Regions from separate parts of the Streptomyces sp. NPDC015127 genome, predicted to be linked through region 1. Evidence: riboswitches for the same ligand, from Rfam matches in the RefSeq annotation. Region 1 holds a riboswitch; each other region holds the start of a gene.
What was found. A riboswitch is a leader RNA that binds a small molecule or an ion and turns the genes downstream of it on or off. The one in region 1 is predicted to bind cobalamin.
Positions count from the first base shown of each region.

Region 2: it holds a riboswitch for cobalamin, as region 1 does, so the genes downstream of both, ACF08N_RS32815 (cobalamin biosynthesis protein) here and ACF08N_RS18475 (ribonucleoside-diphosphate reductase subunit alpha) in region 1, are expected to answer to the same signal.
Region 3: it holds a riboswitch for cobalamin, as region 1 does, so the genes downstream of both, ACF08N_RS35045 (energy-coupling factor ABC transporter permease) here and ACF08N_RS18475 (ribonucleoside-diphosphate reductase subunit alpha) in region 1, are expected to answer to the same signal.

Region 1 is NZ_JBIBVE010000008.1:343,268-348,510, forward strand. It holds gene mctP (monocarboxylate uptake permease MctP) at 1-1,345, shown strand, start outside; gene ACF08N_RS18470 (GNAT family N-acetyltransferase) at 1,430-1,930, shown strand; cobalamin riboswitch at 1,966-2,109, shown strand; gene ACF08N_RS18475 (ribonucleoside-diphosphate reductase subunit alpha) at 2,249-4,672, shown strand; gene ACF08N_RS18480 (ribonucleotide-diphosphate reductase subunit beta) at 4,672-5,243, shown strand, end outside.
Region 2 is NZ_JBIBVE010000023.1:10,860-16,102, forward strand. It holds gene ACF08N_RS32805 (putative cobaltochelatase) at 1-757, opposite strand, end outside; gene ACF08N_RS32810 (cobyric acid synthase) at 948-2,480, opposite strand; gene ACF08N_RS32815 (cobalamin biosynthesis protein) at 2,477-3,427, opposite strand; cobalamin riboswitch at 3,517-3,652, opposite strand; gene ACF08N_RS32820 (hypothetical protein) at 3,808-4,029, opposite strand; gene ACF08N_RS32825 (anion permease) at 4,042-5,243, opposite strand, start outside.
Region 3 is NZ_JBIBVE010000031.1:912-6,154, reverse strand. It holds partial or broken gene ACF08N_RS35070 (LLM class flavin-dependent oxidoreductase) at 1-48, shown strand, start outside; gene ACF08N_RS35065 (DoxX family protein) at 193-570, shown strand; gene dhaK (dihydroxyacetone kinase subunit DhaK) at 923-1,915, shown strand; gene dhaL (dihydroxyacetone kinase subunit DhaL) at 1,967-2,578, shown strand; gene ACF08N_RS35050 (PTS-dependent dihydroxyacetone kinase phosphotransferase subunit DhaM) at 2,578-2,991, shown strand; cobalamin riboswitch at 3,093-3,290, shown strand; gene ACF08N_RS35045 (energy-coupling factor ABC transporter permease) at 3,319-4,008, shown strand; gene ACF08N_RS35040 (energy-coupling factor ABC transporter substrate-binding protein) at 4,005-4,403, shown strand; gene cbiQ (cobalt ECF transporter T component CbiQ) at 4,410-5,159, shown strand; gene ACF08N_RS35030 (energy-coupling factor ABC transporter ATP-binding protein) at 5,156-5,243, shown strand, end outside.

The sequences.
Region 1 (5,243 bases):
CACCTTCCTGCCGCGCCTGTGGTCGGTGTCGCACAAGCACGGCTACGTCACGACCTCGGACTTCGTCCGCGGACGCTTCGGCTCCAAGGGCCTGTCCCTGGCGGTCGCCGTCACCGGCATCCTCGCCACCATGCCGTACATCGCCCTCCAGCTGGTCGGCATCCAGGCCGTGCTCGACGTCATGGGCGTCGGCGGCGGCGAGGACACCAACTGGTTCATCAAGGACCTGCCGCTGCTGATCGCCTTCGGTGTGCTCGCGGCCTACACGTACTCCTCCGGCCTGCGCGCCCCGGCGCTCATCGCCTTCGTCAAGGACACGCTGATCTACATCGTCATCGCGGTGGCGATCATCTACATCCCGATCAAGCTGGGCGGCTTCGACGACATCTTCGCCAAGGCCGGCGAGGCGTACAGCCAGATCAACCCGGCGACCGACAAGCCGCGCGGTGCGCTGGTGCCCGGCGAGATGGGCCAGTGGGGCTACGCCACGCTGGCGCTCGGCTCGGCGCTCGCGCTGTTCATGTACCCGCACTCCATCACGGCGACGCTGTCCTCGCGCAGCCGTGAGGTGATCCGCCGCAACACCACGATCCTGCCGCTGTACTCGCTGATGCTGGGCCTGCTGGCGCTGCTCGGCTTCATGGCGATCGCGGCGGGTGTGAAGGTGACCAACGGTCAGCTGGCCATTCCGCAGCTGTTCGAGAACATGTTCCCGGACTGGTTCGCGGGCGTCGCGTTCGCCGCGATCGGCATCGGCGCGCTGGTCCCCGCGGCCATCATGTCGATCGCCGCGGCCAACCTGTTCACCCGGAACATCTACAAGGACTTCCTCAAGCCCGACGCGACCCCGGCACAGGAGACCAAGGTCTCCAAGCTGGTCTCGCTGCTGGTCAAGGTCGGTGCCCTGGTCTTCGTCCTCACCATGGACAAGACCGTGGCGATCAACTTCCAGCTGCTGGGCGGCATCTGGATCCTGCAGACGTTCCCGGCCCTGGTGGGCGGCCTGTTCACCCGCTGGTTCCACCGCTGGGCGCTCATCGCCGGCTGGGCGGTCGGCATGATCTACGGCACGGCCGCCGCGTACGGCGTGGCGAGCCCGACCCAGAAGCACTTCGGCGGCTCGTCGGCCGAGATCCCCGGCATCGGCGAGATCGGCTACATCGGCCTCACCGCGTTCGTGCTGAACCTCGTCGTCACCGTGGTGCTCACCGTCGTCCTCAGGGCGGCCAAGGCCCCCGACGGCGTCGACGAGACCAGCCCGTCCGACTACACGGCGGACGCGGGCGACCCGGGCGTCAAGGTGGAGCTCCCGCCGGCCACGGCGGGCGCTCCCGGCGGTCACTGACCCGTTCCCGGCCGAAGGGCCGCCGCATCTCCCGCCCGGGAAATGCGGCGGCCCTTCGCCGTGCTCTGATGCACACTGCCGGGCATGGACATCACGATCAGGCGCATCGAACCGGGAGAGTACGAGGAGCTCGGTGAGCTGACCGCGCAGGCGTATCTGCGCGGCGGGCTGCTCGAGTTCGGCGAGGACGACCCGTACCTTCGGGTGCTGAGGGATGTGGCGGGCCGTGCCGCGGGCACGGAGGTGTACGTGGCCGTGGGCGGTTCGGGCACGCTGTTCGGCGGGGTGGCGTTCGTCCCCTCCGGCGGTCCGTACGCCGATGTCGCCGGCCCCGGCGAGGCCGAGTTCCGCACGCTGGCGGTCGCCGAGGCGGCGCGCGGCCGCGGGGCGGGCGAGGCACTGGTGCGCGCCTGTGTGGAGCGGGCGCGGACCGTGCCCGGATGCCGGCGCGTGGTCCTGTCGACCCAGCCCGCGATGCACGCGGCACACCGGATATACGAACGGCTGGGCTTCGTCCGCACCCCGGAGCGGGACTGGAGCCCGGTCCCGAACCTGACGCTGCTGACGTACGCACTCGACCTCTGATCCTGCGGGACACAACATGTGGGGGGTGCGCCAACTCTCGGCCCCCACATGTATGCTCGTGCTCGCTGTCGCCGCAGGGGAATCCGGTGCGAATCCGGAACTGTCCCGCAACGGTGTGATCCGGTGCGCTTTGCCGTATCCGACAAGTCCGAGGACCTGCCGACGGTGCACCCGGCTCGACCGAACCGGGTGCCGAGACGTCCGGGCCTCGCGGTTGGGCCGGTGGACGCCGTGCACCGTGCTGCCCGTGAGCGGGCCCGCCCCTGCATCGGCCCCCGCCTCCCCGCCGGCCCAGAGCCGAGCGAGGGAGAGCACCACATGACCATCGCGCCAGCCGATCCGGCTTCAGGTATCGCGGAACAGACCACCGACGGCCCCGGCACCGCCCACCCGTCTCCCACCACCGCCCTCAACGGAGGCCCTTCGGGCCGCGGATCTGATCTGCTGCGGACCCTCACGGACCTGACGGCCGATCTGCCCGACGCCGACCCCGGCCGGGTCGCCGCCGCCGCGCTGCGCGGGCGGCACGCCGGGTCGGACGAGGCCGAACTGCGCGCCCTCGCCACCGACGCCGCCGCCGGTCTGATCTCCGAGGACCCGGTCTACTCCCGTCTCGCCGCCCGGCTGCTGACCCGCACGATCGCGGACGAGGCGGCCGGCCAGGGCGCCGTGGCGTTCTCCGCCTCCGTCGCCGTCGGGCACCGCGAGGGCCTGATCTCCGACCGCACGGCCGCCTTCGTGGCGCTGCACGCGGACCGGCTGGACGCGCTCGTCGACCCGGCCGCGGACGACCGGTTCGGCTACTTCGGTCTGCGCACGCTCTACAGCCGCTATCTGCTGCGCCACCCGCTGAGCCGTCAGGTCGTCGAGACGCCGCAGCACTTCATGCTGCGCGTCGCCTGCGGCCTCGCCGAGGACGACACCGTCCGCGCGGTGGACGAGGTCGCCGACCTGTACGGCCTGATGAGCCGGCTCGACTACCTCCCCTCCTCCCCCACGCTCTTCAACTCCGGCACCCGCCACCCGCAGATGTCGTCCTGCTACCTGCTGGACTCGCCGCTCGACGAGCTCGACTCGATCTACGACCGCTACCACCAGGTGGCGCGGCTGTCCAAGCACGCGGGCGGCATCGGGCTCTCGTACTCCCGTATCCGCGCCCGCGGTTCGCTGATCCGCGGCACCAACGGGCACTCGAACGGCATCGTCCCGTTCCTCAAGACGCTCGACGCCTCGGTCGCCGCCGTGAACCAGGGCGGCCGGCGCAAGGGCGCCGCGGCGATCTATCTGGAGACGTGGCACGCGGACATCGAGGAGTTCCTGGAGCTGCGCGACAACACCGGCGAGGACGCCCGGCGTACGCACAACCTCAACCTGGCGCACTGGATCCCCGACGAGTTCATGCGGCGCGTCGAGGCCGGCTCCGACTGGTCGCTGTTCTCGCCGGCCGACGTGCCCGAGCTGGTCGACCTGTGGGGCGAGGAGTTCGACGCCGCCTACCGCAGGGCCGAGGCGGCGGGCCTGGCCCGCAAGACGATCCCGGCGCGCGACCTGTACGGCCGCATGATGCGCACCCTCGCCCAGACCGGCAACGGCTGGATGACCTTCAAGGACGCCTCGAACCGTACGGCGAACCAGACCGCGGAGCCCGGCCACACGGTCCACTCCTCCAACCTCTGCACGGAGATCCTGGAGGTCACCGACGACGGCGAGACGGCCGTCTGCAACCTCGGCTCGGTGAACCTGGGCGCCTTCGTCGAGCAGGGGGCCGACGGCGGGGGGATTGCCTGGGAGCGGCTGGACGCCACCGTGCGCACCGCGGTCACCTTCCTCGACCGGGTCGTCGACATCAACTTCTACCCGACCGAGCAGGCCGGGCGCTCCAACGCCAAGTGGCGGCCCGTGGGCCTCGGGGCCATGGGCCTCCAGGACGTGTTCTTCAAGCTGCGGCTGCCCTTCGACTCGCCCGAGGCCCGGGCGCTGTCCACCCGCATCGCCGAGCGCATCATGCTCGCCGCGTACGAGGCGTCCTGCGACCTCGCCGAGCGCCGCGGTCCGCTGCCGGCCTGGGAGAAGACCCGCACCGCCCGCGGTGTCCTGCACCCGGACCACTACGACGTGGAGCTGAACTGGCCGGAGCGCTGGGAGGCGCTGCGCGCCCGCATCGCCGAGGTCGGCATGCGCAACTCGCTCCTCCTCGCCATCGCGCCGACCGCGACGATCGCCTCGATCGCGGGCGTCTACGAGTGCATCGAGCCCCAGGTCTCCAACCTGTTCAAGCGCGAGACCCTGTCCGGCGAGTTCCTCCAGGTCAACTCCTACCTGGTGGACGAGCTGAAGCAGCTCGGCGTGTGGGACGCGCAGACCCGCGAGGCACTGCGCGAGTCCAGCGGCTCGGTGCAGGGCTTCGGCTGGATCCCGGCCGAGGTGCGCGAGCTGTACCGGACGGCGTGGGAGATCCCGCAGCGCGGCCTGATCGACATGGCGGCGGCCCGTACGCCGTTCCTGGACCAGTCCCAGTCGCTGAACCTGTTCCTGGAGACGCCGACGATCGGCAAGCTGTCGTCGATGTACGCGTACGCCTGGAAGCAGGGCCTGAAGACGACGTACTACCTGCGCTCGCGCCCGGCGACCCGTATCGCCCGTGCCGCGTCCGCCACCCCGATCCCCGTGCAGCAGGCCGCCGAACCCGACGCCGTCGCCTGCTCCCTGGAAAACCCCGAGTCCTGCGAGGCCTGCCAGTAATGAGCTCTGCCGAAAAGAACCTTCTCGACCCGGGCTTCGAGCTGACCCTGCGTCCCATGCGCTACCCGGACTTCTACGAGCGCTACCGGGACGCCATCAAGAACACCTGGACCGTGGAGGAGGTCGACCTCCACTCCGACGTCGCGGACCTGGCCAAGCTCTCCCCGGGCGAGCAGCACATGATCGGCCGGCTGGTCGCGTTCTTCGCGACGGGCGACTCGATCGTGGCCAACAACCTGGTGCTCACGCTCTACAAGCACATCAACTCCCCGGAGGCGCGCCTGTATCTGTCGCGCCAGCTGTTCGAGGAGGCCGTGCACGTCCAGTTCTATCTGACGCTGCTCGACACGTACCTGCCCGATCCCGAGGACCGCACGGCGGCCTTCGCCGCGGTCGAGAACATCCCGTCCATCCGCGAGAAGGCGCAGTTCTGCTTCCGGTGGATGGACTCGGTCGAGAAGATCGAGCGGCTGGAGACGCAGGCCGACCGCCGCCGTTTCCTGCTCAACCTGATCTGCTTCGCGGCCTGCATCGAGGGCCTGTTCTTCTACGGCGCCTTCGCCTACGTCTA
Region 2 (5,243 bases), on a different contig from region 1:
CCACGCGCGGCAGCAGCTCCCGCGCCGCCACGACACGCTCCCGCAGCGCCGTCTCCTCGTCCGCCCAGCGGGCAGTGAAACCCGCAGGGTCGTCGTCGTACGCCAGCCTGCGCCGTACGACTTCCACCCGCTGGTCCGGGTCCCGGGAGGCGGCGACCTCCACCGTGAGGCCGAAGCGGTCCAGCAACTGCGGCCGCAGTTCGCCCTCTTCGGGGTTCATCGTGCCGACGAGCAGGAAGCGCGAGGCGTGCCGTACGGAGACGCCTTCGCGCTCGACGTACGAGGCGCCCATGGCGGCCGCGTCCAGCAGCAGGTCGATCAGGTGGTCGTGGAGCAGATTCACCTCGTCGACGTACAGGATCCCGCGGTGCGCGTCGGCGAGCAGTCCCGGCTCGAAGGCCTTCACGCCCTCGGCGAGGGCCCGTTCGATGTCGAGTGCGCCGACGAGCCGGTCCTCGGAGGCGCCGACGGGCAGTTCGACCATGCGCGCGGGGCGCCGCGTCCCCGAGTCGTCCTCATGCGTCCCGTCCGGGCAGGCCGGGTCCGGCGCCGCGGGCGCGCAGGAGAAACGGCATCCGGCGACGACGTCGACGTCCGGCAGGAGCGACGCGAGCGCACGGACCGCAGTCGACTTGGCGGTCCCTTTCTCCCCGCGCACGAGCACGCCGCCGACCGCCGGACTGACCGCGTTGAGCAGCAGCGCCAGCCGCAGATCGTCCATCCCGACGACCGCGGTGAACGGATAGGAGGTGCTCATCCGTCGATCACTCCTTGGCTGGGGCCGGGCAGAGGGAGCCTCGCCGGCGATTGAGGCGCGGGGGTACGGGGGCAGAGCCCCCGAAACGGGGTCCGGGGCGGGGCCCCGGTTCGGGAGGTGGGGGTCCCCCCACGCCGCCAGGCGTAGGGGGAGGGGCAGGGAACAAGCGCACCGCAGGCGCCACCCGCGTTCACGGCGCACCCGGTGGGACGAACGGCAGTCCGGCCGGCGGGCCCTGTTCGATCAGCCGCAGCAGCGCGTCCGTGTCCGCGTGCTCCTCGATCAGATCGCCGAGCCGGTCCAGCTGCTCCTCGCGCAGCGTGCCGAAGCTCGTGTCCGGCGCCGGCACGAACCGGCGGCCCGCCTGCGCGGCGACCTCCCGCAGGAACGCCCGGCGGAAGCCGTCGCTCTCCAGCGAGCCGTGCCAGTGCGTGCCCCACACGGACCCGACCCGGCAGCCGTCCAGGCTGTGTCCCTTGTCATCAGAGATGAACCCCTCCCCGCCCAGCACCTCGGCGACGCCGTGGTGGATCTCGTACCCCTCCACCCGCTCGCCGAGCGCCTCGCCGACGGGGCGCGCAAGGGTCTTCTCCCGCGCGAACCGCACGCGTACCGGCAGCAGCCCGAGCGCGTCGACCGCGCCCGCCTTCGACTCGACCTCGTCCTCGATGCGCTCCGACAGCGCCTGGTAGCCGCCGCAGATGCCGAGCACCGGCCTGCCCTCCGCCGCGCGGCGGACCAGGGCCTGCGCCAGCCCGCGCTCCCGCAGCCACGCCAGCGCCTTCACCGTGCCCCGCGTGCCGGGGACGACCGCCAGGTCGGCATCGGCCAGCTCCTCGGGCCGGTCCACGAACCGGACCACGACGCCCGGTTCGGCGGCGAGTGCGTCCACGTCGGTGAAGTTCGACATCAGCGGCACCGCGCACACCGCGACCCGCAGCAGGTCCTCGCCGACCGGCGGAGCGACGACCGACTCCCGGACCGCGCCGCGCAGGGAGACCCTCAGGCCGTCCTCCTCGTCGATGCCGAGCCCGTGCGCGTACGGCAGGACGCCGAACGTCCGCCGCCCCGTGAGCCCTCGCAGCATGTCGAGCCCGGGCTCCAGCAGGCTCACGTCACCGCGGAACTTGTTCACGAGATAGCCGGCGACGAGTGCCTGGTCCTCGGGCGCGAGCAGCGCCGTCGTCCCGAAGAACTGCGCGAACACCCCGCCGCGGTCGATGTCCCCGACCACCACCACGGGCAGCCGTCCGGCCCGCGCGATGCCCATGTTCACGATGTCCGTGCGCCGCAGGTTGATCTCGGCCGGACTGCCCGCCCCCTCGCAGATCACGGCGTCATACGTGCCCCGCAGCTCCTCCAGGCACGCCATCACCGGCTCGAACAGCTCGCGCTGCCGGTTCCCGTGATAGCCCCGCGCGCTCATCTCGCCGACGGGCCTGCCCATCAGGACGACCTGGCTGGAGCGGTCGCCGCCGGGCTTGAGCAGCACCGGGTTCATGAGCGCGGTCGGCTCCACTCGGGCCGCCTGCGCCTGCATCGCCTGGGCCCGCCCGATCTCCGCGCCCTCGCGCGTCACGAACGAGTTCAGGGACATGTTCTGCCCCTTGAAGGGCGCGACCTTCACTCCGCGCCGCACCAGCCACCGGCAGATGCCGGCGGTGACGACGCTCTTTCCCGCGTCCGACGTGGTCCCCGCGACCAGCAGTCCGCCGCCGCTCATGTACGCCTCCCCCTCATGGCCCCCAAGGCCAGTCGCGCGCCCGCGCACGCCACGAGCGCCAGCACGCCGATGCGCTGCGACAGCCGCACGGCCCGGTCGATGTCGCCGAACTCCACGGCCCGGCCCTCCCCGCCCAGCACGGGCCGGTGCTCGACCCGGCCCCCGTACGAGAGGGTCCCGCCCAGCCGTACCCCGAGCGCTCCGGCGAATGATGCCTCCACCGGGCCCGCGTTGGGGCTCGGGTGCTTCGCCGCGTCGGCACGCCACGCGCGTACCGCCCCCCGCGGGTCGGGGCCGGCGATCGCGGCGAGTACGGCGGTGAGCCGTGCGCCGGGCCAGCCCGCCACGTCGTCGAGACGGGCCGATGCCCAGCCGTAGCGACGGTGACGCGGCGACTTGTGGCCGACCATCGCGTCGAGCGTGTTCACCGCACGGAAGCCGACGAGACCGGGCACGCCCGCGACCGCGCCCCACACCAGCGCGCCGACGACGGCGTCCGAGGTGTTCTCGGCGACCGACTCGACGACGGCACGGGCGATCTGCTGTTCGTCCAGGGACTGCGGGTCACGCCCGCACAGATGGGGGAGCCGCGCGCGGGCCGCCTCGACGTCGCCGGCGGCCAGCGCCTCGCCGACGAGGCGCGCCTCCCGGCTCAGCGACGTGCCGCCGACGACCGCCCAGGTGGCGGCGGCGGTCAGGGCGACGGACGCGGCGGGGGAGCGGCGCACGGCGCGGGACGCGAGCGCGCCCAGAGCCACGGCGCCGCCGGCGCAGACAGCGGTGTGCAGGGCGCCCCGGCCCCGGTCGTCGCGCCACAGCAGGCGCTCGACGGCGGCCGCGGCACGCCCGAAGGCGGCGACGGGGTGTCCGCGGCGGGGGTCGCCGACGAGCCGGTCGACGACGAGGCCGACGGTGGCGCCGTACACGAATATCCGGTCGGCACGCACGGGGTCAGCGATCCCTGAAGTGGTGTCCGGCGGACAGCGCTGATCGGCAGCCAGGCATGGCGAGAGTCCTCACTCAGGGTCCGCGCCCTGGTTCGACGTGACCGGCGGCGAGAGTTCCTGGCTCCCCGGAGTGTTCGTCCGGGTGACAGTGGCGGGACCGCGCCGGATTCGCACCGGACTTCCTCTTCTGCCGCCGTAGATGGCCACGGCAGTCCACCACGCCCCGCGAACGCCCGTCAACTCACCCTTGACCTGCGGCGGGACAGTGTGCGAAGCCCCACACCCGGATGCGCCGAAGCCGGGCCGGAGGCACGCGAGGTGCCACCGGCCCGGCTCCGGGCGGGTCGCCGTCGTCGGCGGACGACAGCAGTCAGCGGGAGTCAGCTGACGATCAGATAGATGCCGTACGTCACGGCCGCGGCGCACAGGGCGAAGCAGGCGTAGGCGCCGGTGCGGACCATCGTGGCCGACCCGCCGTTCGCGGTCGCCGCCTCGTGCTTGGTCAGGCCGACGATGCCCAGGGTGAACAGGCCCACCAGGGCGACGGTGGCGAAGAGGCTCACGCCGAACACGGAGCCGAGAGCTGCCCAGTCGATCTTCATGCTGATGATTCCTTACACCGTGGCCGGACGGACCGGCTCGGGCTCGGCCGGGGCCGGGATGGTGGTCTTGAGGTCGCCCGCGGGCGGCGGGGTGACGGCCGCGATGGCGGTCGTGACGACGCCGGCGGGCTCCTGGTCCTCGACGTCGTTGACGTTGGTGTGGTCGACGACCTGGCGGCGGGAGACGAACCAGATCGCGGTGCAGGCCGCGACCAGGAAGACGGCGACGGCGGCGACGCCCCAGTCACCCTGCTGGGTGACGAACTCCGAGCCCGCGGCCACCAGACCGGCGGCCGGCAGGGTCAGGCCCCAGGCGACGAACATCCGGGTCGCGGTCGACCAGCGGACCACACCGCCCTTGCGGCCGAGGCCCGCGCCCATCACCGCGCCGGAGCACGAGTGGGTGGTCGACAGGGAGAAGCCGAGGTTGGACGAGGCGAGGATGACGCTCGCCGCGCCGGTCTGGGCGGCGAAGCCCTGCTGCGGCTGGAGGTCGGTCAGGCCCTTGCCCATGGTGCGGATGATGCGCCAGCCGCCGAGGTAGGTGCCGAGCGCGATGGCGACACCCGCGGAGACGATGACCCACAGGGGAGGGTTGGAACCCGGGGCGATGACGTTCCCCGCGACCAGGGCCAGGGTGATGATGCCCATCGTCTTCTGCGCGTCGTTGGTGCCGTGCGCCAGCGAGACGAGGCCGGCGGAGGCGATCTGACCGGCGCGGTAGCCCTTGGCGGTGGCCTTCGGGTCGGCGTTCCGGCCGATCTTGTACGTCAGCCGGGACGCGAGGAACGCGGCCAGACCGGCCACGAGCGGCGCGGCGACCGCGGGGATCAGCACCTTGGTGACGACGACGCCGCCGTTGACCGCGTCGAAACCGACGGAGGCGACGGTGGCGCCGATGAGGCCGCCCATCAGGGCGTGCGAGGAGCTGGAGGGGAGACCGATGAGCCAGGTCATCAGGTTCCACAGGATGGCGCCGACGAGCGCCGCGAAGATGACTTCAGGTGAGATGCCTGATTCGTCGACGAGGCCACTGGAGATCGTCTTCGCGACCTCCACGGACAGGAAAGCGCCGACGAGATTCAGAACGGCGGACATGGCCACCGCGGTCTTGGGCTTCAGAGCGCCGGTCGAGATGGTCGTCGCCATCGCGTTGGCGGTGTCGTGGAAACCGTTCGTGAAATCGAACACGAGAGCTGTCACGATCACAATCG
Region 3 (5,243 bases), on a different contig from region 1:
CTGTACCGGCGGGCCGCCGACCAGCTCGGCACGCACCCCCACGCCGTGGTGCCCGCAGACGCGTTGGCCGGCCCCGACTCCGGCCGCATGCTCGCCCGAGTCCGCGCCACCACCCGATAACACCCCTCACTGACCCACCATCACGCCCACCCCATGCAGCGCGTCATCGCGCACCGAGCAGTCAGGAAAAACATGAACGTCGTTCTGTGGATCACCGCCGGCGCGCTGGCCGTCCTCTTCGTCGGCGCCGGCGCGGCGAAGCTGTTGCAGCCGAAGGAAAAGCTGGCCGCCGGCCCCAACATGGCCTGGGCCGAGCCGTTCTCCCCCGGCGCGATCAAGCTGATCGGCCTCGCCGAGGTCCTCGCCGCGATCGGCCTGATCCTTCCCGCCCTGCTGGACGTCGCCCCCGTCCTCGTCCCGCTGGCCGCCACCGGGCTGATACTGCTGATGATCGGCGCCATTACCGTGCACGCCCGCCGGCAGGAGAACCAGACCCTCGTCATGAACGTGATCCTGCTCGTCCTGGCAGCCGTCGTCGCCTGGGGCCGCTTCGGCCCCCACGCCTTCTGAACCGAGCGACCAACCGGCGACGACGCGCACGATCGTGCGCGTCGTCGCCGTTACCGGGAGTCCGTGCCGCCCTGCGGCACGGACTCCCGTACGTCACGGCCAACGTGTGCCGGCCAACGTGACCTTCGCTGCCGCAAGGTCGATACTGCCGAAACAGGAATCCACCCGACTCGCTTCCGACACGGCCAGACCTGACGAACCGTCACCACAACCGGCATCGCGTCGGCATCAGTACCGCCACCGCCCGCTCCCGACGACATGGACCGCCGAGACCGACACCTGCCCACACCACATCTGACCTGCTGAAACGCAGGTCAGGGGCATCATCTGCCAGCGACACCAGGAGGTACCGATGAAAATGCTGATCAACGTCCCGGAGACCGTCGTCGCGGACGCGCTGCGCGGGATGGCCGCCGCGTATCCCGAGCTCAATGTCGACGTGGACAACCGTGTGATCCTCCGGCGGGACGCGCCGGTCGCCGGCAAGGTGGCGCTCGTCTCCGGAGGCGGTTCGGGGCACGAGCCGCTGCACGGCGGGTTCGTCGGGCCGGGGATGCTGGACGCGGCCTGTCCGGGTGAGGTGTTCACCAGCCCCGTGCCCGATCAGATGGTGCGGGCCGCCGCCGCTGTCGAGAGCGGTGAGGGCGTGCTGTTCGTCGTGAAGAACTACACCGGCGACGTACTCAATTTCCAGATGGCCGCGGAGCTCGCCGAGGACGAGGGCGTGCGGCTCGCCACCGTGCTGGTCGACGACGACGTCGCCGTGACGGACAGCCTGTACACGGCAGGCCGGCGCGGGACGGGTGCGACTCTGTTCGTGGAGAAGATCGCGGGCGCGGCCGCCGAGGAGGGCGCCCCGCTGGAGCGGGTCGAGGCCCTCGCCCGGCAGGTGAACGCCTCCTCCCGCAGTTTCGGCGTCGCGCTGAGCGCCTGCAGCACTCCCGCCAAGGGCGGCCCCACCTTCGATCTGCCGCCGGGCGAGCTGGAGTTGGGCGTCGGCATCCACGGCGAGCCGGGCCGGGAGCGGCGCGCGATGATGACGGCGCGGGAGATCGCGGACTTCGCCGTGGGCGCGGTCCTCGACGACCTGCGCCCGACCGGCCCGGTGATCGCGCTCGTCAACGGGATGGGCGGCACACCCCTGCTGGAGCTGTACGGGTTCAACGCCGAGGTGCAGCGGGTGCTCACCGAGCGCGATGTCGCCGTGGCCCGCACGCTCGTCGGCAACTACGTGACCTCGCTCGACATGGCCGGCTGCTCGGTGACGCTGTGCCAGGTCGACGAGGAGCTGCTGCGGCTGTGGGACGCGCCGGTGCAGACGCCCGCCCTGCGGTGGGGACGCTGAGCATCCGGCCCCGCCCCCTTTGGAACCGAACACCCGACCCGAGGAGTTCTCGTGCTCGACGCCGCATTCTTCCGCCGCTGGCTGACGACCGCCGCCGCGGCCGTGGACCGTGAGGCCGACCGTCTGACCGAGCTGGACTCCGCGATCGGCGACGCCGATCACGGCAGCAATCTCCAGCGCGGGTTCGCGGCCGTCGTCGCGGCCCTGGACAAGGAGCCGCCGGCGGCTCCCGGAGCCGTACTGGTCCTCGCCGGGCGGCAGTTGATCTCGTCGGTCGGCGGGGCCTCCGGGCCGCTGTACGGGACGCTGCTGCGGCGTACCGGCAAGGCGCTCGGCGACGACGCCGAGGTGAGCGCGGCGCAGCTGGCCGAGGCGCTGCGCGCGGGTGTCGCGGCCGTGGCGCAGCTGGGGGGCGCGAAGGCGGGCGACAAGACGATGCTGGACGCCCTGGAGCCCGCGGTGGCGGCGCTCGGCGACAGCACGGACTCGTTCGCCGCGGCCCGTGCGGCGGCCGAGCAGGGGGCGCTGGCGACGGTGCCGTTGCAGGCGCGCAAGGGCAGGGCCAGTTATCTCGGCGAGCGCAGCATCGGGCACCAGGACCCGGGGGCGACGTCGTCGGCGCTGCTCGTGGCCGCGCTCGCCGAGACGGCGGAGGCGGCCTGATGAGCGACGACGCCAAGCGGGTCGGGATCGTGCTGGTGTCGCACAGCGCGGACGTGGCGCGCTCGGTCGCGGCGCTGGCCGGCGGGCTCGCGGGCGGCGGGGAGCTCGCTCCGGTCGCCGCGGCGGGCGGTACGCCGGACGGCGGGCTCGGCACCAGCTCCGAGCTCGTCTCGGCCGCGGCGGCGGAGGTGGACCGCGGCGTGGGCGTGGCCGTGCTGGTCGATCTGGGCAGCGCCGTGCTGACCGTGAAGGCCCTCATCGCCGAGGGCGACGAACTGCCCGACGGCACCCGCCTGGTGGATGCCCCGTTCGTCGAGGGCGCGGTGGCGGCGGTGGTGACCGCGTCGGCCGGGGGCGACCTGGACGCGGTGGAGGCCGCGGCATCGGAGGCGTACGGCTACCGCAAGGAATAAGAAGTGACGGAAGAGGCTCGTGCGGCCGGGTGTGGTGAACGGCTCACCCGGCCGCGGGCCGATGCACCCGTGCGCGGCTTGTGATGTCGCTGGTCGGCGCACTACTGTCACGGAGCCTTGGTGTTCGGGAAACCGGTGAAGTACCGGTGCGGCCCTCGCCACTGTGATCGGGAAGTCCGGCTCCACCCCCTCAGGGGAAGTCACTGGGCCACCGCGGGAGACCGCGGTGCCTGGGAAGGCGGAGTCACGGGCGGCATGACCCGTCAGCCAGGAGACCGGCCAGGGCGCGTTGTCCATCCACGAGGTGCTGGAGAGGGTCTCCCGACCATGCATATAGCCGAGGGGTATCTGCCCCCGTTGCACGCCGCCGCCTGGGGCGTCGCGTCCGCCCCGTTCGTCGTCCACGGTGTACGCGCCCTGACCCGCGAGGTCAAGGCCCATCCCGAGTCCACTCTGCTGCTGGGCGCCTCCGGTGCCTTCACGTTCGTGCTGTCCGCCCTGAAGATCCCGTCGGTGACGGGCAGCTGCTCGCATCCGACCGGTACGGGGCTCGGCGCGATCCTGTTCCGGCCGCCGATCATGGCGGTGCTCGGCACGATCACCCTGCTGTTCCAGGCTTTGTTGCTGGCGCACGGCGGCCTCACCACGCTCGGCGCCAACGTGTTCTCCCTGGCGATCGTCGGCCCGTGGGCCGGTTACGGGGTCTACCGCCTGCTGCGGCGCTCGGGCGTGCCGCTGATGGTGGCCGTGTTCTTCGGCGCGTTCGTGGCCGACCTGTCGACATACTGCGTGACCAGCGTGCAGCTCGCGCTGGCCTTCCCCGACCCGAGCAGCGGATTCGCGGGCGCCCTCGCCAAGTTCGGAGGCATCTTCGCGGTCACGCAGATCCCCCTGGCGGTCAGCGAGGGGCTGCTCACCGTGCTGGTGATGCGGCTGCTGAGCCAGTCCAGCAAGGGCGACCTGGCGCGCCTCGGTGTGCTGGTCCCGGGTGCGAAGAAGGAGGCCGTGGTCCGATGAGCCGTAACGCGAGGATCAATACGCTGCTGTTGCTGGCCGTGGCGGCGCTGGCCGTCCTGCCGCTCGTGCTGGGACTCGGCGACCACAAGGAGCAGCCGTTCAGCGGTGCCGACGGCGAGGCGGAGACGGCGATCACCGAGCTGGAACCGGACTACGAGCCGTGGTTCTCCCCGCTGTACGAGCCGCCGTCGGGCGAGATCGAGTCGGCGCTGTTCGCGCTCCAGGCCGCGATCGGCGCGGGGGTGCTGGCCTACTACTTCGGCCTGCGCAGGGGGCGCAGGCAGGGTGAGGAGCGGGCAGCCGCGCGCGTCGGCGGTCCCTCGGACGGGTCCGCCGGCGAGACGACCGGGGCCGCTGCCGACGACGGGGACACGCCCGCCGCGAAGCTGCCGTAGCCGCCGGTGCTGCCGATCGACGCGGCGGCGCACAGCAGTCGCTGGCGCCGCCGCCATCCCTGTGAGAAGGCCGTGCTCGGGCTCGGGCTGACGGTGACCGCCGTCTGCCTGCCGCCCTGGCCCGGCGCCGTTCTCGTGGCGGCTGCCACCCTCGCCGTGCTGCTCGGCCCCGCCGGGGTCGCGCCCCGGCAGCTGTGGCGGGCCTTCCGTATCCCCCTCGGGTTCTGTGTCACCGGCGCCCTGCCGCTGCTGTTCGCCGTGGGCGGCGCGTCGGGTCCGGTGGCGTTCGCGCCCGACGGGCCCGAGCACGCCGCCGCGTTGCTGCTGCGGACGTCGGCGGCGTCGCTCGGCGTGTTGCTGTTCGCGTTCACCACGCCGGTGTCCGACGTCCTGCCCCGGCTGGTGCGAGCGGGCGTGCCGCCTGCCGTGGTGGACGTCGCGCTGGTGATGTACCGGCTCAGTTTCCTGCTGCTGGACGCGATGTCCCGTGTCCGGCAGGCGCAGGCGGCCCGTCTCGGTCACACGAGCCGGGCTGCGGCGTGGCGCTCGCTGGCGGGGCTGGGGGCGACCGCGTTCGTCCGCGCCTTCGACCGGGCGGGTCGGCTGCAGGCGGGGCTCGCCGGACGCGGCTACGACGGCACGTTGCGGGTTCTCGTGCCGCGGGCGTCCGTCTCGCGCCCCTTCCTCGCCGCCGTGGCCGTGCTGCTGGCCGGCATCGTGCTGCTCACCTATCTGCTGGAAAGGTTCGTCCTGTGATCGTTGAGCTCGTCGACGCCGGTTTCGCCTACGAGGACGGGCCCGCCGTGCTGAGCGGCGTCGGCTTCGCGCTCGCCGAGGGCC